3 regions of the Klebsiella sp. CSG-1 genome follow, and region 2 is predicted to be linked to each of the others. Evidence: predicted binding sites of a transcription regulator. Region 2 holds the regulator's gene; each other region holds the start of a gene.

What was found. The regulator Fur, encoded in region 2, represses iron uptake genes when iron is present. The targets are predictions, from matches to a motif close to ATAATAATGAGAACNACTATCAA.
Region 1: a site for Fur is predicted at 2,650-2,672, ahead of fepD (Fe(3+)-siderophore ABC transporter permease). Genes of this name have one in related genera too.
Region 3: a site for Fur is predicted at 2,458-2,480, ahead of fes (enterochelin esterase). Genes of this name have one in related genera too.

What each region holds. Positions count from the first base shown of each region.
Region 1 is NZ_JBWNLD010000001.1:430,438-434,636, reverse strand. Features, by position in the region: gene fepC (iron-enterobactin ABC transporter ATP-binding protein) at 1-640, opposite strand, end outside; gene fepG (iron-enterobactin ABC transporter permease) at 637-1,629, opposite strand; gene fepD (Fe(3+)-siderophore ABC transporter permease) at 1,626-2,633, opposite strand; gene entS (enterobactin transporter EntS) at 2,871-4,112, shown strand.
Region 2 is NZ_JBWNLD010000001.1:315,696-319,894, reverse strand. Features, by position in the region: gene AC007G_RS01595 (phytanoyl-CoA dioxygenase family protein) at 3-1,148, shown strand; gene fur (ferric iron uptake transcriptional regulator) at 1,211-1,663, opposite strand; gene fldA (flavodoxin FldA) at 1,956-2,486, opposite strand; gene ybfE (LexA regulated protein) at 2,636-2,929, opposite strand; gene ybfF (esterase) at 3,063-3,836, opposite strand; gene seqA (replication initiation negative regulator SeqA) at 4,020-4,199, shown strand, end outside.
Region 3 is NZ_JBWNLD010000001.1:439,276-443,474, reverse strand. Features, by position in the region: gene AC007G_RS02155 (TonB-dependent siderophore receptor) at 42-2,282, opposite strand; gene fes (enterochelin esterase) at 2,501-3,745, shown strand; gene AC007G_RS02145 (MbtH family protein) at 3,844-4,062, shown strand; gene entF (enterobactin non-ribosomal peptide synthetase EntF) at 4,059-4,199, shown strand, end outside.

The DNA of each region.
Region 1 (4,199 bases), 110 kb from region 2:
AATGCGTTGCGTAGCGGCAGGCCTGGTTGAGGTCGTGCAGTACCGCCGCCAGGGTATACCCCTTTTCGCGGTTGAGCTCGCTCAGCAGCTCCAGCAGATCGATTTGATGGCTGATATCCAGCCAGGTAGTGGGCTCATCGAGCAGCATAATGGCCGTTTCCTGCGCCAGCACCATGGCAATCCAGGCCCGCTGCCGTTGGCCGCCGGAGAGCGTATCGACGCTTTGTCGTGCCAGATCGGTTATTCCGGTCGCCCTCATGGCGCTGTTGACCGCGTCATCATCCTCTTTACGCCAGCGGGTAAACAGCGGCTGATGCGGATAGCGGCCGCGCGCCACCAGCTCCTGAACGGTAATATCCCCCGGGGTGGTGGCATTTTGCGCCAGCAGACCGATGCGTTTCGCCACCTCTTTGCTGGCATAGCGCTGGATCTGCTCACCGTCGAGATAAACATGGCCGCTGGCCGGCGTCATCAGGCGACTCAGGGTTCGCAGCAGCGTCGATTTCCCGCAGCCATTAGGGCCAATGATTGCGGTGAAATGGCCATCAGGAATGGTCACATTCAGCGATTCGGCGATGGTCTTTTTGCCGTACGCCAGGGTTAGCTGGTCGCCGCGCAAACGGGTCGTTTCGGCGGTCATTTTTTGCGGGACTCCTGAATTAACAGCGCGATGAGATAGATGCCGCCGAGGCTGACGGTCACCACTCCCACCGGTAATTGATAAGGCATAAACAGGCGCTGGGCGCTGTAGTCAGCCAGCGCCAGCAGCAGCGCGCCGCAGAGCGCCGATTGGGTTAATCCCCAGCGCGCGGTGCCGCTCAGGCGGCGGGCGATATGCGGCGCGACCAGGGCGATAAACGAGATCGGTCCGGCTAACGCGGTGGCGGCGGCGGTCAGTACCACGCCCACCAGCATCATCAGCAGGCGCGAACGTTCTACCCGCACGCCGAGCGCGCAGGCGGTATCGTCGCCCATCTCCAGCAGGCGCATGCGCCGGGCAAGCAGTGCCGCCGCTATCAGCATCAGCACAATCAGCGGCGCGGAGGGCCAGGTTTTTCCCCAGGTCAGGCCATTGAGCGAGCCGGCATTCCACAACCCGGCGGAGAGAGCGGTCTCCAGCGAGGCGCGCAGCAGCAGCCAGGTATTGAAGGCCACCAGCATGGCGCGAACGCCGATGCCGATAATAATCAGGCGAAACGTTTCAATGCCGTTGCGCCAGGCCAGCAGCCAGACCACCAGCGCGGTCAACACGCCGCCGGTCATTGCCGCCAGCGCAATCGCCGTCAGGTTCTGGCCGAACATCACCATCGCCACCAGCACGCCACTCCAGGCGCCGGTGTTGAAGCCCATCACATCGGGGCTGCCCAGCGGGTTGCGCATCAGCGACTGAAAAATGGCGCCGCTGACGCCAAGTCCCGCACCGATCAGCAGGGCCATCAGCACCCGCGGCAGTCGCCATTCGGTGACCACCATGGTGATATTACGCGGCGCATCGCCCAGCAGAGCGGAAAGCACCTGCTCGACGCTTAACGGCACCAGACCGCTGCCGAGGCCCCAGAGGGAGACCAGCAGGCTGGTAGCCAGCAGAATCAGACAGCTGAGCAACAGTCGGCGAGAAGGGGCTATCATATTGCACCTCCGCGCGGCTGACGGCGCACCAGCCAAATCAGCACCGGCGCGCCGATAAAGGCGCTGACCACCGATACTCGCAGTTCACCGGGGACCAGCAGGCGACCCAATACATCGGCAAACAGCAGCAGAGCAGGGGTTGCCAGTAAGGTGACCGGCAACGACCAGCGATGGTCAGCGCCCACCAGCCAGCGCGACATATGCGGCATCATCAGGCCGATAAAGGCGATGGGGCCAACTACCGCCGTGGCACTACCGCAGAGCACGGTAATCGCCAGCAGGCCGATAACCTGAGTGCGGGCGACCCGGCTGCCGAGCGCGGTGGCGGTATCGTTGCCGAGACTCAGACTGTTCAACGCCCGGCTTAACAACAGCGTCACGGCGGCGGCAATCACCACCGGCAGGAGGACGATTTTCAGCGTCTGCAGCGTGCGAATATCCAGCGAACCGGCCTGCCAGAAGCGCAGCTGGTCGTAAACATCGGGGTTGAGCAGCGCAATGCCGTTGGAGAGCCCTTCCAGCACGGCCGCCAGCGCCACGCCGGCTAGCGTCAGACGTACCGGACTGAGCTGACCGCCGCCCTGACTGCCGGTAAAGGCCACCAGCAGCGAGGCGCCAAACGCGCCGCAAAACGACATCAGCAGCTGTTCCTGCGGGGAGTGGATGCCAAACAGCGCGGCACCCAGCACAATCGCGAAGCTGGCGCCGGAGTTCACGCCGAGAATGCCGGGATCGGCAAGGGGATTACGCGTCAGAGTCTGCATCAGCGATCCTGCCAGGCCCAGCGCGGCGCCGGCCAGTAGTCCCGCCAGGGTCCGCGGCAGCCGGGCATCCAGCACGATAGTACAGTCGGCGCTCTGACAGGTACCGGAAAAAGCCTCCACGACGACGCTCACTGGAAGAGGTTTGGCGCCAATCAGCAGGCTGAGAGCGATAGCAAAGGCTAAAACGAGTAACAGACCAGGTACGGCAACGGCGCGCACCGTGGTCGTAGAAAACGACATAATTCACATCCCTGACATGATAATGATAGTAATTATCGTTATCGATTCTATTCAGTTATGTTAGCATGGCGGCCCACAAGAATGGTATACGCAAAATCATTCAGAATGCATCGCGGCGGCAAACGCACGCTTGCCTGGAAGTATCGCTAACCGTATGACCGGGTTAAGGAAGTGCAGCCAATAAGTACGCTGCCTGAACGATCGCGCGTTGATGGAAAATAATAACAAGGCGCTGTAATGAACCGACAATCCCGGCTGCTGAACCTCAGTCTGCTGCAAACCCATCCGGCGTTTCGCGCCGTCTTTATCGCCCGTTTTATCTCGATCCTGTCGCTTGGCCTGCTGGGCGTGGCGATTCCGGTACAAATCCAGATGATGACCCACTCCACCTGGCAGGTCGGGCTCTCGGTCACGTTGACCGGCTGCTCAATGTTTGTTGGCCTGATGGTCGGCGGCGTGCTGGCGGATCGCTATGAGCGGAAACGTTTGATTCTGCTGGCGCGGGGAACCTGCGGCGTGGGGTTTGTCGGTCTGTGCCTCAACGCGCTGCTGCCTGAGCCATCGCTCATCGCTATCTATCTGCTGGGTATCTGGGACGGTTTTTTTGCTTCGCTGGGCGTGACGGCGCTGCTGGCGGCGACGCCGGCGCTGGTCGGGCGTGAAAACCTGATGCAGGCCGGGGCGATCACCATGCTGACGGTGCGCCTGGGATCGGTGATTTCGCCGATGATCGGCGGTCTGCTGCTGGCCACCGGCGGCGTAGCCTGGAACTATGGCCTGGCGGCGGCGGGCACCTTTATCACCACCCTGACCCTGCTGCGCTTGCCGCTGCTACCGCCGCCACCGCAGCCGCGGGAACACCCGCTGAAGTCGCTGCTGGCGGGGCTGAAGTTCCTCTTCAACAGCCCGCTGATTGGCGGGATTGCTCTGCTGGGCGGTCTGTTGACGATGGCGAGCGCGGTACGGGTGCTTTATCCGGCGCTGGCCGACGGCTGGCGGATGTCGGCCTCGCAGATTGGCTTGCTATATGCCGCTATTCCGCTGGGGGCAGCGTTTGGGGCGTTGACCAGCGGTCAGCTGGCGCAAACGGCAAAACCGGGCGCTCTGATGCTGATGACGACGGTCGGCTCATTTGTGGCCATCGCGCTATTTAGCCTGATGCCGGTCTGGGCATTGGGCGCGCTGTGTCTGGCGCTGTTTGGCTGGCTGAGCGCGATCAGCTCGCTGTTGCAGTACACCCTGATTCAGACCCAGACGCCGGAAGCGATGCTCGGGCGGATTAACGGTCTGTGGACCGCGCAGAACGTTACTGGCGATGCCATTGGCGCCGCGTTGCTGGGTGGGCTGGGGGCGATAATGACGCCGGTCGCGTCGGCGAGCGCCAGCGGTTGGGTGCTGGTGATTGTCGGCGTAATACTGATTGGGCTGCTGGGGGAGCTGCGTCGTTTCCAGCGTCCTGAAACGGTCAGCGAGGTCTGAAACCGCTAGCCCGGATAGCGGCGTCAACGCCTTATCCGGGCCACAGAGCGATGATTGGCGGCAGGGCGCAGCGCCTGCCGGGCATGA
Region 2 (4,199 bases):
TCATGACATCGCAATATTTTGTCCGACCCGATCGGGCCTCAGTTGAGGATTTCAACATCTTCTGTCAGCAGCAGGTGAACAAACAAGACTATCCGCTGGTCAGCGAAGTCGCTGAGGAAGTTCTGATTTACGACCATGACGTGTTAGCGCAGGTCGCGGCGACCAATAAACATGCGGTATTAAGCGAGCTACATCAGGGGCTCTCTTACGGTCCCGGCGTGCTGGTGGTACGCGGGCTTTATCAGGATATGGATGTCATCGACCGCGCTTCGGCGGTGTTTGAAACCATCATGGCCGATGAGTCTCGCACCCGGGTTCAGGCTGACCACTTTTCTCGCGCGGGGAACAATGGCCGGATCTGGAATGCGTTACAAAAGCTGGCGGAGCGTAGCCCGCAGACCTTCTGCGACTACTATGCTAATGAAATGCTTGGGTTAATTTGTCAGGCGTGGTTGGGACCTGCGTGGCGAATGACCGCTCAGGTTAACCAGGTACGCCCTGGCGGCGAAGCGCAGCAGCCCCATCGCGATTATCATCTCGGCTTTCAGCAGGGCGAGTTTGTTGCCGAGTTTCCCATCCCTGCGCAGATTCTGTCGCAGTATTTGACGTTACAAGGGGCGGTTGCGCACAGCGATATGCCGCTGGCGTCAGGGCCTACGCGCCTGCTGCCGTTTTCGCATCAGTATGAGCTCGGCTATATGGCCTACCGCCAGCCGGAGTTCGTCGACTACTTTAACCAGCACTATGTTCAGTTGCCGTTGCAAAAAGGCGACGGGCTGTTTTTTAACCCGGCGTTGTTTCATGCCGCCGGGAACAACACGACGACTGATCATGTTCGCACCGCTAATCTTTTGCAGATCTCCTCGGCGTTCGGCGTCCCGATGGAAGATGTGAACCATGAGCTGGTGTTGAAAAAAATCTATCCCCAGCTTCAGGACGGACAATATCGCGCGGGCGATTTTCAGGCGCTGATTGCCGTGGCTGCCCGGGGCTACTCATTCCCCACCAATCTTGATACCGACCCGCCATTAGGTGGAATGGTCCCGAAAACCCAACAGACTCTGGTGCGGGAAGCGCTGGCAAACCGGTGGGATGAGGAACAGTTTACTCGTGCTCTCGACGAGCATACCGCGCGCAGAAAAGGGTAGGCGTTTGCACATAAAAAAAGCCAACCGTCAGGTTGGCTTTTTGCGGTCCGCGCGGTGGGAAATTACTTTTCCAGCGCGTCGTGTGCATGTTCATCTTCGCGGCAGTCGCCTTCCGCACAGTGGCCGTAAAGATACAGGCTGTGGTTGGTCAGACGGATGCCATGGCGGTGGGCGATTTCACGCTGACGCGCTTCGATAGACTCATCGCTGAATTCGATCACTTTGCCACAATCGAGGCAAATAAGGTGATCGTGATGGTGCTGCTGGGTCAGTTCGAAAACAGATTTACCGCCTTCGAAGTTGTGACGAGTCACAATGCCAGCATCATCAAACTGGTTCAGCACGCGATAAACAGTAGCGAGACCAATTTCTTCACCCATGTCGATCAGGCGCTTGTATAAATCTTCCGCACTGACGTGATGGTTATCCGGTTCCTGCAGGACTTCCAGGATCTTTAATCGTGGAAGTGTGACTTTCAGGCCAGCCTTCTTTAATGCGGTATTGTTGTCAGTCATGCGGAATCTGTCCTGTTGCTAAACGATCTACTTCCATCAGCGGAAGTAATACAGAGAATCACCCGATGCAATGCGTCTCATTATAGAACTGCCATCGTTAAATGAAAACTGCAAGTATCGGGCCTTGTATGCTGTCAAAAACGAGGTCCCAGCTACAAACTGCGTCACCTGACCTCGTTAAATCAGAGGACATTGTACAGATATGTGATTAAAAGTTAAAAACTTGTAGCTATTAGTTTGATTGCTTCTATCTATTAATGCGGCGAAATTTAACGGTAACGCCGCACAATCATCAGGCGTTTTTGATTTCTTCGAGATGCAGCTCTTCAGAGACCTGCTTAACCCACTTAGTCACGCGTTCGTTGGTCAGCTCCGGCTGGCGGTCTTCATCGATAGCCAGACCGACGAAGTGATCGTCATCCGCCAGGCCTTTAGAAGCTTCAAAATGATAGCCCGCAGTCGGCCAGTGGCCAACGATGGTGGCGCCGCGCGGTTCAATGATGTCGCGGATGGTGCCCAGCGCGTCACAGAAGTATTCCGCGTAGTCTTCCTGATCGCCGCAGCCAAACAGCGCAACCAGTTTACCGTTAAAGTCGACCTCTTCCAGCGTCGGGAAAAAGTCATCCCAGTCGCACTGAGCTTCACCGTAGTACCAGGTCGGAATGCCGAGCAGCAGGATGTCGTAGGCTTCCAGATCTTCTTTGCTGCTCTTGGCAATGTCGTGAACATCAGCAACATCTTTACCAAGCTGCTTCTGAATCATTTTTGCAATATTCTCGGTGTTGCCCGTGTCGCTGCCAAAAAAGATGCCGATGATTGCCATGAGTAAAATAACCTCTTGAAACTTAATGATGTGGTAGTGGCGTAATGCCCGCAGATAACGGCAATCATAGCAGAACAGGAGAGGGCGCGGAAACAGCAATCACGCCCGACTGCACACTCTGCTACATGAAAGTGTTTTTTTGAGGATTTTCAGGCTTTATCCCGGCTGTGCAGGGTTGCCAGCTGGTTCATCAGCATCTCTTCGATCAAATCGCTGCGGTTCATATTGCGAGCTTCCGCCAGTTCGTTGAGCGCATCAACCGCTTCAGCGTTGAGTTTTAACTCCACACGCTTCAGGCCGCGAACTTTATCGCGTTTGAGCTGATTGCGTTTATTTATGCGCAGTTGTTCATCGCGCGAAAGCGGATTGGTCTTTGGTCTACCCGGGCGACGCTCGGTTGCGAACAAATCTAATGTCGTACGGTCCGTTTGTTCTTTTGCCATGATTCAGAGTGACTTCGGGGAAACAAGTTGCCGGGCTATAGCCGACACAGATAGCGCGCCATAATACATCAGGCGAACCGCTGCGCCAACGACCGCGGGCATTCTGCAGCGCGGTCGGGCAGTTTTTAGCCAGTTAAGCCTGCAAAGCGGTCAGATAGCGACGAATGGCGCGCAGGACGGCTTCCGGTTTCTCCGCATGTACCCAGTGGCCGGCGCCGGCGATGACGTGCGCCCGCGCCTGTGGGAACTGGGCGAGCAGGGTATCGCGATAGTCATCGGTGACGTAGGGGGAGTTGCCTCCCGGGATGAACAGGGTTGGATGAGGCCAGGCAGGAACCGTTTGCCAGCCCACGATGTGCGGATATTGATCCCATAACACCGGCACGTTGAAGCGCCACTGGCCATCAACGAAGGATTTCAGCAGAAACTGAATCACGCCTTCTTCCTGTAGATGTTCGCGCATCACCGTGGCCGCCTGCTGACGGGACGCGGCGCCGGCGTCGGTGACGGCATTGATGGCGTTGAAAATTTCATCATGACGGCGCACGTGATAGTCCACCGGAGCAATATCAATGGCGACCAGGCCTGCGATGCGCTCCGGCGCCAGCGCGGTGAGCGCCATGACCGCTTTTCCGCCCATCGAATGACCAATAAAGGTGGCTTTCTCTATCTGCCGATCGTCAAGAGTATCGAGCAGATCCTGCGCCATCGCCGCGTAGGTCATCTCCGGCGAACGGGGAGAAAGACCGTGGTTACGCATATCAACCTGCAAAATATCGTAGTCGTTCACCAGGTCGCGGGCGAGGATGCCCAGGTTGTCGAGACTGCCAAACAGACCGTGGACCAGGACAACCGGGGAATTATTGTGCGGATTTTGTGCAGATTGCGTGCGGCTATTTAATTTCATGGCAAAGTTCTTTTTTTCGCTTCGTCGGGTTAGGGTATTATGTTGGACATTCTGCCATCCGGCTGCAAGACCCAGAGCTATCTGAGTTTTACCGCCATCCTGGTTTGACGCTATCCGCGGTCAGGATTTGTCCTTATAATCCTGACAACTTGTATTCAGAATAAGATATCGCACTGGATTAAGATGAAAACAATTGAAGTTGATGATGATCTCTATCGCTATATTGCCAGCCACACCCAGCATATTGGCGAGAGTGCATCCGACATTTTACGGCGCATGCTGAAATTTTCCGCCGTTTCCCAGACTGCCGCACCGGCTGTAAAAATCGCTCCGGCGCCGGCAGCGACGCCTGCCGTCGAAGCG
Region 3 (4,199 bases), 120 kb from region 2:
GTCCTCCGGGGGAGAGAACGGCCTGGTCTTCAGGCGCGTAATCAGAACTGCGTGTTGACGCTCATATACCAGGTCCGGCCCGATTCGTTATAGGTCTCGGCGCCCGCGCCGTACATATAACCGGTATCGCCGCCGGTGGTCTGGGCATTACCCGCGCGCCAGTGGCGCTTGTCGAAGACGTTATCCACGCCGCCGGTCAGGCTGACGTATTTGGTGACGTCCCAGGTCGCGCTCAGGCCGAGGATGCTGTACGGACTCACCTCGTTCTTCTCGCTGCCGGTTACCGGCTGACCTTTGTAGTTATACTTCTTCGGTTCCTGCTTGCCGTACCAGGTGAAGGTCGACTGCACGGAAACATCCTGGTATATCTGCCAGCTCAGCGTTGAGTTCAGCGTATACTCCGGAATAATCGACAGACGATCGCCGGTCTCTTTGTTCTTACTCTGCAGCATATAGGTGATGTTGTTGGTCCAGTTAACGGTTTCGCTAACCGGGACGTTCAATGTCCCTTCCAGGCCTTCTACCACCGCTTTCGGTACGTTTTCCCACTGGTAAATATCGGTTTTCACTTTACCGGTACCGGTCTGGGAGATCGGCGCATAGCCGGCTTCAATCTTGTTGCGGTAGTCGTTACGGAACCAGGTCACCCCGGCCAGCCAGCCGTCGCGTTTAAACTCAAGGCCGATCTCTTTGTTGATGCTGGTTTCCGCTTTCAGGTCTTCGTTACCCATCATATAGCAACCGGTGCCGGTTGCACTGGCGTAACAGCCCTGGCCTTTACTGTACAGAATGTAGTTCGGGTTGGTCTGGTACAGGCTTGGCGCTTTATAGGCGCGGCCGATGCCCATTTTCAGGGTGAAGTCATCCCCGAGCCCCTGGGACAGGTTAAGCGACGGGCTCCAGTTGTTCCCCACAATGCTGTGGTGGTCAAAGCGCAACGCCGGGGTCAGCATGGTGGAGTCGGTCAGCTCGATGTTGTCTTCGGCAAACAGCGAGAAGATCTCCGCCTGAGAATACGGGCTGCGGCCAGTGCTGGTTGAACCCGGAATGTCGCCGCCCATAAAGGTCTGGGTGTTGGAGGCCAGATCCTTCATCCGCTGCTGGTTCCATTCGGTACCCAGCGTCAGGTTCTGATTGACCCACAGGTCGAACGGAACGCTGACTTCACTGTGCAGCATCACGTCGGACAGGTCGATATCAGAGAATTGATCGCTGCTGAAAATCCCTTCCGTACCCCCGGCCAGGCCTTCGCCTTTACGCGAGTTGCGGGTGTGCTCGTACTGCGCCCAGTTGCTGGTGGTGATGCCGTTATCCCAGCCGCCGTTCCAGGTCACCGAGTAGGTCTGGCGATAGAGACGGTTGGTCTCTTTGCCGTAGTTCTTTTTCACCAGATCGTTAGTATTGGTGTTCTGCGTATCCCCGGCGTACAGGTTGCCCTGGCGGCTGTAGCCCGCCTCAAACTCCAGCGAGTTCATCGGCGCAAAATCCCAGCGCACGACGCCGTTGATATTTTTGTTCTCTACCCCTTCACGGCCGGCCGGTAGCGTATCGGCGTAAATACCGGTACGTTCTGACTGATGGCCCTGGTTGATATCCCAGGCATCGGCCTGGGTTTTATCGAGGTTGCCCAACAGGCGGAAGCTGAAATCGCCGCCCAGCGGGCCGTTCAGACTGAAGTTGGTGCGTTTGGTGGAGCCTTCATCTTTGTGCTCCGGGGCGTTCATGTAGGTGTTCCACGAACCGTGCCACTCGTTATCACCTTTTTTGGTGATGATATTGACCACGCCGCCCGCGGCGCCGTTGCCGTAGCGGACCGCCGCCGGTCCACGAATGACTTCAATGCGCTCAATCAGCTCCGGTGGGACCCAGTTGGTATCGCCGCGGGTATCGCGCTCGCCGCGCCAGCCCAGGCGGATGGAGTTACGGCTGGTGACCGGTTTGCCATCAATCAGGATCAGGGTATTTTCCGGGCCCATGCCGCGGATATCAATCTGGCGGTTATTCCCGCGCTGGCCGCTGGTGGAGTTGCCGGTCAGGTTAACGCCCGGCATGGTGCGGATAATTTCGGAGACATCGCGAGCGGGGGGACGTTTACGAATTTCCTCGGCGGTGATCGTCGATACGCCCGGCGCCTGCAGGTTTTGTTCGGCGGCAGTGACCACCATCGTCTCTTCGGTGGCCGCTTTTTTACTGTCGAGGGTCTCTTCCGCACACAGCGGGAAGGCAACCCCATAAATTCCCAGATTGACCAGCAAGGTCAAGGATTTGATCTTGTTATTCATTTTACGTCCTGCTTTCCGTTGCCGCATGCCCCTGGAACCCCTTCCCACCGGGAGGGGAGGCGGCAGAAATGTGGTCAGTAGAGGGCGAAGGCATTCCATCGCTGACCAAATGGCCCTTTCTGACATGTGTAATTAGAAGTGACTCTTCCCAAAGTGCGGTAATACGCTATTGCAAATGCAAATAGTTATCAATAATATTATCAATAAAAATTACGTTTATTGAGAAAAATCACGGTAAACATAGGGTTAATGACGGAATGTTAATGACAGGAAGTGATGACTGGTGGCAGGGGATCTTCGGTCCGCAGGCCGAGGCCGTTGGCGATAGCTACCGGGTGACCTTCTGGTGGCGGGATCCGGCGGGCAGCGAAGAGACCTCGTTGACGAAGCGGGTGTGGATTTACATCACCGGCGTCACCGACCATCATCAAAATGCCGTACCGCAAACCCTCAAGCGCGTGCCCGGCACCGATGCCTGGCAATGGCAAACCACGCTGTCTCCCGCCTGGCGCGGCAGCTACTGCTTTATTCCCTCCGATCGCGATGACGATTTTGCCCCTGAGATTTTCAACGGCGGCAGCCCGGACCGCACGCTGCTGCGGGAAGGCTGGCGCAGACTGCTGCCGCGGGCGATAGCCGATCCGTTAAACCCACAAAGCTGGAAAGGCGGGCGCGGCCACGCCGTTTCGGCGCTGGAGCTGCCGCTGGCACCGGAACAACCGGGCTGGTCGCTGCGTAATGCGCCTTATCAACCGCCGGTGTGCATTGAATGGCACAGCGCCCGACTGGGTAATACGCGGCGGATATGGGTTTACACCACCGGAGAGGCCGTTGCCGCAGAGCGTCCGCTGGCGGTGCTGCTTGATGGCCAGTTCTGGGCCGAGAGTATGCCGGTTTGGTCCGCACTGGCCGGGCTGACGCGCGAGGCAAAGCTGCCGCCAGCGGTCTACCTGCTGATTGATGTCATCGATAACGAACACCGGAGTCGGGAGCTGCCCTGTAACGCCGATTTCTGGCTGGCGGTGCAGGAAGAACTATTGCCTCGGGTACAGCAAATCGCGCCTTTTAGCGACCGCGCCGATTGTACCGTGGTCGCCGGTCAGAGCTTTGGCGGCCTGGCGGCGATGTTTGCCGCGCTCTACTGGCCGCAGCGCTTTGGCTGCGTGCTGAGCCAGTCTGGCTCCTACTGGTGGCCGCATCGCGGCGGCGCGCAAACCGGCCTGCTGATCGAACGCCTGAGCCAGGGAGTGCTCCGCCCCCACGGGCTGCGAATCTGGCTGGAAGCCGGAGAGCGTGAGCCGCTTATTTTTCGCGCCAATCAGGCGCTTTTAACACAACTACAGCAGACACAGCAGACGATTTTCTGGCGTCAGGTTGACGGCGGGCACGATGCGCTTTGCTGGCGCGGTGGGCTGACGGCTGGGCTCATCCAGCTCTGGCAGCCGTTGAGCCGCGCGCAATAACAAAGTGCGCTTCAGACTCAACATCCTTCCGCATACCCCGAGGCGCTAGCCAGGGCGAAAGCCGACAGGAGGATGGCGAGTAAAGACAGGAGTTTGGTATGCAATTCAGCAACCCCTTCGATAATCCGCAAGGGCAGTTTTACATTTTGCGCAACGAACAACAGCAGTACAGCCTGTGGCCGCACCACTGCGCGCTGCCGCAAGGCTGGGTAGTGGAATGCCCGCCGCAGTCCTTAGAGGCGTGCAACAGCTGGCTGGCGGCGAACTGGTCAACCCTTACCCCTGCCCACTATGCAACCTCAAGGAGCCGGACATGAGCACTCGTTTACCGCTGGTCGCGGCGCAGCCTGGGATCTGGATGGCGGAGCGCCTCTCTACGCTGCCCGGCGCATGGAGTGTCGCCCACTATGTCGAGCTGCGCGGCAACCTGGACCCGGCGCTGTTGGGACGGGCG